Regions from separate parts of the Halomonas terrestris genome, predicted to be linked through region 2. Evidence: predicted binding sites of a transcription regulator. Region 2 holds the regulator's gene; the other holds the start of a gene.
What was found. The regulator sigma-54, encoded in region 2, starts transcription at its own class of promoters, with help from an activator protein. The targets are predictions, from matches to a motif close to TGGCACNNNNNTTGCTNT.

Region 1: ACOMD9_RS06350 (NarK family nitrate/nitrite MFS transporter) is a predicted target of sigma-54. The motif match lies at 2,719-2,736, and genes of this name have one in related genera.

What each region holds. Positions count from the first base shown of each region.
Region 1 covers NZ_JBMHFZ010000004.1:179,570-185,149, reverse strand. Annotated here, with positions in the region: gene ACOMD9_RS06355 (GFA family protein) at 626-1,057, opposite strand; gene ACOMD9_RS06350 (NarK family nitrate/nitrite MFS transporter) at 1,231-2,583, opposite strand; gene ACOMD9_RS06345 (murein L,D-transpeptidase catalytic domain family protein) at 2,866-3,576, opposite strand; gene ACOMD9_RS06340 (L,D-transpeptidase family protein) at 3,702-5,333, shown strand; gene ACOMD9_RS06335 (ABC transporter ATP-binding protein) at 5,337-5,580, opposite strand, start outside.
Region 2 covers NZ_JBMHFZ010000023.1:21,347-26,926, reverse strand. Annotated here, with positions in the region: gene ACOMD9_RS17995 (KdsC family phosphatase) at 1-251, shown strand, start outside; gene lptC (LPS export ABC transporter periplasmic protein LptC) at 256-858, shown strand; gene lptA (lipopolysaccharide transport periplasmic protein LptA) at 855-1,388, shown strand; gene lptB (LPS export ABC transporter ATP-binding protein) at 1,397-2,122, shown strand; gene ACOMD9_RS17975 (RNA polymerase factor sigma-54) at 2,271-3,683, shown strand; gene hpf (ribosome hibernation-promoting factor, HPF/YfiA family) at 3,841-4,149, shown strand; gene ptsN (PTS IIA-like nitrogen regulatory protein PtsN) at 4,156-4,626, shown strand; gene rapZ (RNase adapter RapZ) at 4,676-5,580, shown strand, end outside.

The DNA of each region.
Region 1 (5,580 bases), on a different contig from region 2:
ATGATCCAGGGTTATCCAGGCATCGAGTGTGCAATGTCATCCCGGCGCCATGGGGTATGGTCCTGGTTGTCTCGACATTGAGTACCTCGCTGAATGCGTCAGCGAAGGTAGGGTAGGTTTGTCATGCTGGCGTATTCGATAGTGCTCTCGTTACGGGTATAGTGATGGCACTAGAAACCTCATCCCCTGTTCGAAGGGGGAATCTCCAGGCGGCCGAAATATCGTGAAGTGTTGACCTTTATTTCAGTACTGTAAAGTCAGGTTACGTTTCGGCGATGCGGGCATCACGGGCAAGCATTTCGAGTGATTAGGTGAAATGACACTGATTTCATTTGCTTGGAGAGATACTGGCGAGGAGGGACTGTTCATCTACAGATGACCGGATGAGAAAAATGGTGATGCCCGATCATCCAGCCACCAAGGTGTTACGGCTGCCGGTGCCAGATGGCTGCCGCCTGCAGGATGGTGTCGGTGATACCGCGGAGGGGGCTCGGCCGGCGAGAAGTGGCCCTGACCCCGTGGCGGGGCGCAAGGGCCGGCAGCCATGCCGAAGGAGGGGGCCGGCCATGGCATGATTGCCCGGCCGGCTCGTCGGAGTGAGGTCGGACCTGCGGCCATGCGGAATTCAGGTATCGGACTTGCCCTGGAAGGCGTCGAAGACCTCCTGGCCGGTGAGATCCTTCGTCGTGTTGGCGAAGGCGTAGAAGGCCGGCTTCTCGTCGATGAAGATCTGGGTGTCGAAGGTCCAGGCTTCACCGCCATCGACCAGGCCCACCGGAATCGCGTAGTGGTCGCCGCTCTTCAGCCGGTAGAAGAGATGGGTGCCGCAGTGGCGGCAGAAGCCGCGTTCGGCCCAGTCCGACGAGGGGTAGACGGTGACATGCTCCTCGCCCTCCATCTCCACCCGGGTGACGGTCTCCAGGGCCAGCAAGGGCCCGCCTCCCCAGGTACGGCACATCTGGCAGTGACAGGCCCCGATGTTCTGTCGGCCGGCCTCGACGGCCAGCTGTACGGCACCACACAGGCAACTGCCGCGTGCTGTCATGGCATCCTTCATGCGCGCCTCCTGCTCGGTCCATGTGAAGGAAGTGGCCGGCTCCGCCGCCGGCCATCTCATGCAGTCTAGGCGTTGATGACGGCATTCTCCCGTCGCACTCGTCGGCACTCTGGTCGAGACGCTACACCGCCGCCCCGCAGGGCGGCGGCACAGGCGTGGAGCGGGGAGGGGGATCAGCGCAGCGACAGGGCGCCGGCACCGGTATCCTCGCCGATGGCATCCTGGTAGGCAGCGGCTTCCTCGGCCTCGGTCTCGGCCGAGAAGCGCACCAGCAGGGCGCAGGAGGCCAGCACCAGCACGGTCAGGCCCAGGTAGAAGAGCCCCTGCTGGTAGGTGAGGGCCTCCGTGCGGAACAGGAAGGCGGCGGCCACGGCGCCCACGTTGCCACCGGCGCCGACGATCCCGGCCACGGCGCCCAGGGCCTTCTTGTTGATGAAGGGCACCACGCCATAGGTGGCGCCTTCCGCCATCTGCACGAAGAGGCTGAACACCAGCATGATGCCGATGGCGTACGACAGCACATGCATCTGCGAGAAGGCGACCAGGGCGATGCCCTCGCAGACCAGGGCGATGAACAGCCAGCGCACCCGCCCCTTGAGGCCACCATTGCGGGCGAAGAGGTCGGAGAAGACGCCCCCCATGGTGCGGGCGAAGACGTTCATCAGGCCGAACAGGCCGGCGATCATGCCGGCGGTGGCCAGGGTCAGGTCGAAGTGGTCGAAGAAGTAGATGGCGGCGATGTTGTTGATGGTCAGCTCGACACCGAAGCAGATCGCATAGACCACGAACAGTGCCCAGACGCGGAGATCCCTGGCGGCGGCCAGGAAGGTCTGGCCGGCACCGCTGTCGCCGTTGGCCGGCGGCAGCTCGCCCCGGGCGCGCAGGTCCTCGAAGTTGCCGTTGGGGGCGTCCTGGGTGAACAGGTAGTAGCAGATGCCGGTGATGAACAGCACCACGCCGGGCACCACCATGGCCAGCCGCCAGCCCAGTGTCTCGCTGACGCCGAGCATCAGCAGGCCGGAGAAGATCAGCGGCATCAGGATCTGGGTGGTGCCGCCGCCCAGGTTGCCCCAGCCGGCACTGGTGGCGTTGGCGGTACCCACCACATTGGGGGCGAACATCATGGTGGTGTGGTACTGGGTGATCACGAAGGAGGCACCGATGGCCCCGATGGCCAGGCGCGCCAGCAGGAAGGTCTCGAAGCTGTTGGCGAGACCGATGCCCATGACGGGAATCGAGCCGAGGATCAGCAGGCCGGTGTAGGCCTTGCGCGGACCGATGCGGTCGCAGAGCACGCCGATCAGCAACCGCACGACCACGGTGATAGCCACCGAGGCGATGATGGTGTTGCCGATCTGGGTCTGGGTGAGGGCGAGGTCCTCCCGGACCACCGCCATCAGGGGGGCAATGCCGAACCAGCCGAAGAAGCAGATATGGAAGGCGAACCACGAGAAGTGGAAGGCGCGCATCTGGGGGGAACTGAAGTGCAACAGGCGAATCCTGTTGGCCTTGTCGAGAATTTCCATGGGTCAGGCCTCGCGTTGGATGGTAGCGAATCCGGGAACGTGTCCTTCAGCGTTGAAGGTCAGGTTCGACGCACTCGTACTCCCATTCCTTGGCACGGGGAGCCTGGTCCACGCCTACCAGTGACTGACTACCACCAAGCAAGCATGTTGCCAGTGTGGATCTTTTCTAGCTGTTTCAGATATTTATAAAGAAAAAGGCGCCCTGGCCGGTAGGCCAGGGCGCCCGTGGCGGTGCAGGAGCGCGCAATTCGGGGCCGCCTTGCCCCCTTCTGGTGCCGGAGGCTAGTTCATGGCCAGTCGGCGATCGTCGCGGTCACAGGCCAGGAAGGTGGAACCCTCCAGCCATTCCGGGTCGGGGTAGTAGGCGAACAGGTAATGATCCTCCTTGATGCTGTCGATCAGCGGGTAGGTCACTTCCTGGCGAACCGCCGGACAGCCATGGCTGCGGCCCAGCCGGCCCGTCTGCTCGATGAAGGCCTCGCTGACGTAGTCCGCCCCGTGGATGACGATGGCGCGCTGGTAGGCGAGGTCATTGACGCCTGGCTCCAGCCCCTCGAGGCGCAGCGAGTAGCCGTTGCGGCCATAGTAGCTGTTCATGGTACGGAACAGTCCCAGGCTCGACTGATGACTCTCCGGGATATTGGAGAAACGCGTGGCCTCGGCATCGCCGGAGCCCTGGCCATGGGAGACCAACTCCTCGAACATCAGCTCCTCCCGGTCCAGGTCGAACACCCACAGGCGGGGTTCGGTGGAAGGCAGCGAGTAGTCGATCACCGCCAGGCGGCCGGCGTCGGGAGCCGCGCAGGCCAGGGCGCTGGCCGCCAGTTCCAGCACCCGGGGGTCGGCATTGGGCGCCAGGCGGGTCAGGGTGTGCTCTAGGGGCGGGGCGCTGAACTGGTCGGGATGCAGTGCCTGGGCGAGGAAGTCGTCGGCGGTGGCGGGCAGGGCGACCAGCAGCGAGCCGGCCATCAGTGGAAGCAGGGAGCGCATCATGGAGTACCTGTGGCGTTCGATCCGGCACGAGAATGGGGCCTGCTTCCCTGTGGCCCCCGGTCTGGCACTATTATGCCCATGAGGGCCGGGATGACCAGGCGCCTCCATCAACGCAGGAGTTTCGTATGACGCACGCTCGCGGAAGCATGAGCTTCCTGATCGCCTGGCTGCTGGTCCTGTTCGCGCTGGCGGGCCCGGCCGCGGGGCAGGAGCAGGCCGAGGCGGCATCGCCACTCGCGGCCGCCATCGCCGAGCTGCTGGCCGAGCGGGGCGATGAACTCCAGGCCTTCTATGACGTGCGCGACCAGCGCCCGGCCTGGCGCGATTCCCGCACGGTGGCCGCCTTTGCCGCGGCGTTGCATACCCTGGATGGCGATGGGTTGATCCCCGGGGATTATCGACCGGACGCCCTGGTGGCCGGCCATCGGCAGGCCCACGAGAGCGAGGCGGACCTCGAGCGGCAGGCGCGCTTCGACCTGTACGCCAGCCGGGTATTGTTGACCGCCCTGCGGCACCTGCAGCGCGGCAAGCTGGATCCCCACGACATCGATCCCGGCTGGGAAGTCCCGATCGCCGCTCCGCCACTCGACCTGGCGGCGCTCTCCCGGGCCGTGGACGCCCAGCGCTTCGAGCAGGCCTTCGCCGAGGTGCGCCCCGCCTATGCGCCCTACGAGCGGCTGCGTACCGGCCTGGCCCGCTATCGCAACATCGAACGCCTGGGTGGATGGCCGAGCCTGCCGGCCAGGGAGCGCTCGCTGCGCCCGGGCGACATCGATGACGACGTGGTACTGCTGCGCGAGCGACTGGCGGTGATCGGCGAGCTGGAGGTGATGGCCGCGGATATCGCCGCCTTCCCCGGTGCCGAACTGGAGGCCCCGGATCCGCGCCACTATGACGAGGGGCTGGAAGCGGCGGTGCGGCGCTTCCAGCGTCGGCACCTGCTGGAGGTGGACGGCATCGTGGGGCCCCAGACCCGCAGGGCGCTCAACGTGCCAGTGGAAGTGCGCATCGACCAGATCCGCCTCAATCTCGAGCGGGCACGCTGGCTGCTGCACGGCCTGCCCGAGGCCTTCGTGCTGGTGGACATCGCCGGCTATCAGCTCAGTTACTTCCGCCCCGGCGGCGAGATCTGGCGTTCGCGCATCGTGGTGGGGCGGCCCTACCGGCGCACGCCGTCGCTGCGCTCCGAGATCACCCACCTGACCGTCAACCCGACCTGGACGATTCCGCCGACCATCCGGCGCGAGGACGTGTTGCCCCGGGTGCGGCAGGACCTCGGCTACCTGTGGCGGGAGAACATTCGGGTACTGAGTCCCTCGGGCACGCCCCTCGACCCCTGGGAGATCGACTGGGACAACCCCGGCAACATCATGCTGCGCCAGGACCCGGGGCCGCAGAATGCCCTGGGGCGGGTGGCGATCCGCTTCCCCAATGAGCACCTGGTCTATCTCCACGACACGCCGGCCCAGGGGCTCTTCGCCCGTGAGCAGCGCGCCTTCAGCTCGGGCTGCATCCGGGTGCAGGGTGTGCTCGAGCTCGTCCAGCTGCTGTTCGACGATACCGACAGCGACCGCGACATCCAGTCGCTGATCGACAGCGGACAGACCCGCAACGTGCCACTGGCGGAGCGCGTGCCGGTGATCCTGCACTACTGGACGGTGCACGCCGCCGAGGACGGTGAGCTGGCCTTCCGCCCCGACATCTACCAGCGCGACGAGGCCCTGCTGACCGCGCTGGATCGGCCGCTGGCGTGGTAGGCGTCAGCGATAGCCCTCGGCCTGGAGCCGGAACAGCCGGGCATAGCGCCCATTGGCCGCCATCAGGCTGGCGTGATCGCCCTGCTCGAGGATGCTGCCGCCGTCGATCACCAGGATCTGGTCGGCGGCGCGCACCGTGGAGAAGCGGTGGGAGATGAGGATGGTCATCTTGTCGCGGCTGTGCTCCCGGAAGTCGGCGAACACCGCGGCCTCGGCGGCCGCGTCCATGGCGGCGGTGGGCTCGTCG
Region 2 (5,580 bases):
GTCGCCAACTCGACCTCGAGCTGGACCAGGTGGCCTACTGCGGCGACGACATGCCCGACGTGGGTGCCATCAAGCGTGCCGGCGTGGGCATCAGCGTGCCGGGCGCGCCCTCCTATATCCGCAAGCATGCCGACTGGGTCACCGAGCGTGCCGGCGGCCACGGCGCGGTGCGCGAGATCTGCGACACCCTGCTGCAGGCCCAGGGGCACTGGGATGCCGTGATCGACACCTATCTCCACGGGGCCGACTGACGCCATGGCGCTGCGACTGCCGCGCCCCTCGTTCCGGATCTGGCTGCTGCTGTTGCTGCTGGCACTCGGCGGGGTGCTCGCCCTGCTCGACCAGCGCAGCGTGCGCGAACCCGGCCCGGTGCCCCGCGACGAGGCCGGGGAGCCCGACTACTTCCTCGAGGGGGCCCGCCTGACCCGTTTCGACGCCGAGGGCCGGGCCCACCAGCGCCTCGTCACGCCACGCCTGGTGCACACCCCCCACGACGACGTCACGCGCATGCAGACCCCGGAGGCGAGACTGATCGACAGCTCGGGGCGCACCTGGTTCGGCCATGGCGAGATCGGCACCCTGGGGGCCGGGGGCAACCCCCTGACCCTGTCCGGGGACGCCCGCCTGCACGCCCCCGAGGAGCGCTGGCAGCTGGACACCGACATCCTCCACTTCGATGCCGACACCGGTCACGCCTGGAGCGATACCCCGGCACTGCTGCGCCAGCCTCCCCAGCGCATGAGCGGCGAGCGCTTCGATGCCTGGATCCATGACAATCGCGCCCGCCTGACAGACAATGTCCGGGGCCACCATCCCCCCGAGACGCACCCCGACACCGACGAGGACCCCGAGCCATGAAGCGACTGTCCCACGCCCCCCCGCTGCTCCCGGCACTGCTCGGCCTGGCGTGCATGGCCATGGCCCTGGCGACGACCCCGGCGCTGGCCCTGGAGGGCGACGCCAGCGCCCCGATCGAGGTGGAGGCCGATCGGCTCGATCTCGATGACCGAGCCGGCACCGCCATCTACACCGGTGACGTGGACATCCGGCAGGGCAGCATGCATCTCACCGGTGACCGGGTCGAGATCCGCCGCAACGCTGCCGGCGAACTCTCCCACGCCATCGCCACCGGCGAGCGCGCCTACATCGAGCAGCAGCCCGCGCCGGACGAGCCGCTGGTGCGCGGCTGGGGACGCACCATCGTCTATTACGTCGCCGAGCGACGGGTGGAGCTCATCGACCGCGCCGAGCTGCACCAGGGCGGCGACACCTTCGATGGCGGCTACCTGGAGTACTTCCTCGATCGCCGCGTGGTCCAGGCCCGCGCCGAGGCAGAGGGTGTCGAGGAGCGACAGCGCGTACGCATGACCCTGCAGCCCGAGCAGTAAGGGACGACATGAAGACACTTCGCGCCAACCACCTGGCCAAGAGCTACAAGCGTCGCCGCGTGGTGCATGACATCAGCCTGACCATCGGCCAGGGCAGCATCGTCGGCCTGCTCGGACCCAACGGCGCCGGCAAGACCACCTCCTTCTACATGATCGTCGGACTGGTGCGCGCCGATGCCGGCGAGGTCCACATCGATGGGCAGGACCTGTCGAGGGCGGCCATGCACGAGCGGGCCCGGGCCGGCATCGGCTACCTGCCCCAGGAGGCCTCCATCTTCCGCAAGCTCTCGGTGGCCGACAACATCATGGCGATCCTCGAGACCCGCCGCGACCTCGATCGCGCCGGCCGCCAGGCTCGCCTGGAGGAGCTGCTCGCGGACTTCCACGTCACCCACATCCGTGACAATCTCGGCATGAGCCTGTCCGGCGGCGAACGACGGCGGGTGGAGATCGCCAGGGCCCTGGCCATGGAGCCCGCCTTCATCCTGCTCGACGAGCCCTTCGCCGGGGTCGACCCCATCTCGGTGGGCGAGATCAAGGGCATCATCCGCCAGCTCAAGGCACGCGACATCGGCGTGCTGATCACCGACCACAATGTGCGCGAGACCCTCGACATCTGCGATACCGCCTACATCGTCGGCGACGGGCAGATCATCGCGGAGGGCAACGCCGAGGCGATCCTCGCCAACCAGCGGGTACGCGAAGTGTATCTCGGCGAGGACTTTCGCCTCTGAAACACCATTGTAACCTTATGACAAGAATGCCGATATTATGTGACGGCATGAAAATTGCCGTTGGCACGCTTTTTGCTAATAAACGACTTGCAACACGACCCCCGGCGGGCTAGGGTGAGGTTTTCCGGCGAATGAGTACACACCTCTCGTGGCCATGAAAGCATCCCTGCAACTTCGCGTCGGCACCCAACTGACCATGACCCCCCAGTTGCAGCAGGCCATTGCCCTGCTGCAGCTCTCCACCCTGGACCTGCGCCAGGAGATCCAGCAGGCGCTGGAAGCCAATCCCATGCTGGAGCTCGACGATGACTTCGGCGAGCAGGAGACAAGCGAGACGCCCGACGACGACTGGGCCAGCGAGATCCCCGACGAGCTCTCGGTCGACAGCGACTGGTCCGACACCTACCAGGACCTGGGCACGCCCGCCGGCAGCGGCGAGGGCCCCGACTTCGAGCGCCAGGCCGATGGCCAGAGCCTGCAGGGTCATCTCGCCTGGCAACTGGCGATGACCGACCTGAACGAACGCCAGCGGCACATCGCCGAGAGCCTGATCGATGCCGTGGACGGTGCCGGCTACCTGGGCCAGTCCCTCGACGAACTGCGCGACGGCCTCAGGAGCCAGGGCCTCGAGGGGCTCAAGGGCCGCGAGGTGGAGCAGGTACTGCTGCGGCTGCAGCAATTCGAGCCCACGGGGATCTTCGCCCGGGACCTGCGGGAATGCCTGATGCTGCAGCTCGCCGTCCTGCCCGACGACACCCCGCTGCTGCCCCAGGCGCGCCGCCTGGTCCGCCAGTTCCTCGAGGCACTGGCCGGCGACGACCGACGCCTGCTCAAGCGCCGCCTGGGCCTCGACGACGACGCCCTCGACGAGGTCATCGCCCTGATCCGCTCACTCGACCCGAGGCCGGGCAGTCGCTATTCGGAATCCGGCAGCGACTACGTCATTCCCGACCTGGTCGCTCGCCACGACCGGCACGGCTGGCAGGTGGAGCTCAACCCCGAGGCCCTGCCGCGACTGCGGATCCAGCCCGACTATGCGGCGCTGATTCGCCGCGCGGACAAGAGCCAGGACAACCAGTTCCTCAAGGATCACCTGCAGGAAGCGCGCTGGCTGATGAAGAGCCTCTCGAGCCGCAACGACACCCTGCTGCGCGTGGGGCGCGAGATCATGGCCCGCCAGCTCGACTTCCTCGAGCAGGGCGAGGAGGCGATGAAGCCCTTGATACTGGCCGACATCGCCCAGGCCGTGGAGATGCACGAATCGACCATCTCGCGGGTCACCACCCAGAAGTTCATCCATACCCCCCGCGGCGTCTTCGAACTGAAGTACTTCTTCTCCAGCCAGGTCGGCAACGGCGATGGCGATGCCCACTCGAGCACGGCGATCCGCGCCCGGCTGCGCAAGCTGATCCAGGAGGAGCCGCCGCGCAAGCCGCTCTCCGACAGCAAGCTGGTGACCCTGCTCGACGAGGCCGGCATCAAGGTGGCGCGCAGGACGGTGGCCAAGTACCGCGAGGCCATGGGCATCCCCTCCTCCAGCGAGCGCAAGCGGCTGAGATGATTCCCGGACCCCGGCGTGAGCGCCCCTCCAGCGATGGAATTCCGATCCCTTGCATGACCCGCATCAGCGGTCGGGTGCAACGCCCTCCACAGGGGGTTTGCACGGCAGGAAAAAGGGTTACAATCGAAGCACCAACCGAAGGACGAAGGAGCGTGTCATGCAAGTCAACATCACCGGCCATCATGTGGAACTGACCGACGCCCTGCGTGACTATGTGAACGAGAAGCTCACTCGCGTGGAACGCCACTATGACAACATCACCACCGTGCAGGTCACGCTCTCCGTGGAGAAGGAGAGGCAACAGGCCGCCTGCACCCTGCATGCCGCCGGTGCCGATCTGCATGCCGAGGCCATGGACGGCGACATGTACGCCGCCATTGACGCCCTCGCCGACAAGCTTGACCGCCAGCTCGTCAAGCACAAGGAGAAGGTCCAGGCCCGCGCCCAGGGCGCCGGCGCCCGCTGATCCACCATGACACTCGAAGCCATCCTGCCCCCCGAGCGCACCCTCTTCGGGGTGCCCGGGGGGAGCAAGAAGCGGGTGCTGGAGTTCTTCAGCACCTTCATCGCCCAGAACACCCCGAGTCTCGACAGCCAGGAAGTCTTCGGCCGCCTGATCGGCCGCGAACGGCTTGGCAGCACGGGGATCGGCAATGGTGTCGCCATCCCCCATGCCCGCGATCCTCACTGCAAGGCGCCCATCGCCGGCTTCCTGAAGCTGGCCGAGCCCATCGACTTCGATGCCGTCGATGGCGAGCCGGTGGACCTGATCTTCGTGCTGCTGGTGCCGGAGGAGGCCGACGAGGCCCATCTCGCGCTGCTGGCCCAGGTCGCAGGCGTGATGAACGATGCCGAGACCCGGGGCCGGCTGCGCAAGAGCGCCAGCCAGCGCGAGCTGCATGAGCGGCTCATCGAGGCGATCCGACGACAGTCCTCGGGCTGATCGCCCCTCACCGGGCCACCCGGCCAGCCACACGACCAGGAGACCCGCCATGCAGCTCGTGATCATCAGTGGCCGATCCGGCTCAGGCAAGTCGATCGCACTGCAGGCGCTCGAGGACCTCGGCTACTACGCCATCGACAACCTGCCGGCCATGCTGCTCGGCCCGCTGGTGGACGAACTCAGCAGCGACCACTCCCCCCACACCTCGATCGCGGTGAGCATTGACGCCCGCAACCTGCCCCATGCGCTCGAACGCTTCCCCAGCCTGCTGGAGGAGGTCCGCGCCCGCGGCATCGACGGCCAGGTGATCTACCTCACCACCGATGCGCGCATCCTGCTCGAGCGCTACTCGGAAACCCGCCGGCGCCACCCGCTGACACGGGGCAGCGACATGACCCTGGCCGAGGCGATCGATTCCGAGGAGACGGCGCTGGCCGAGATCCGTGACCTGGCCGACCTGGTGATCGACACCTCGCGCCTCTCGGTTCATGAACTGCGCCGGCGCATCAGTGACCAGGTGGGGAGCCACCGGGCCGACCAGCTGACGTTGACGGTGGAGTCCTTCGGCTTCAAGCGCGGGGTGCCGCTCGACGCCGACCTCGTCTTCGACGCCCGCTGCCTGCCGAACCCCTACTGGGATCCCCGGCTCCGGCAGGACACCGGACGTGACGCCTCGATCATCGAGTTCCTCGACGGCTACCCCATCGTCGGCGAGATGCATGACGACATCCTGGCCTGGGTCGAGCGGTGGCTACCCGCGTACGAGGCCAGCCATCGCAGCTATCTCACCGTCGCCATCGGCTGCACCGGCGGCCAGCACCGTTCGGTCTACCTGGCCGAGAGGCTGGCCCGGCACCTCGCCGAACGTCACCCCAGCGTGCGGCTCCGCCATCGCGAGCTGGGCATCCACGACACCCTCCCCCTGCTCCCGACGTCCAGGGCCGACAACGCGGA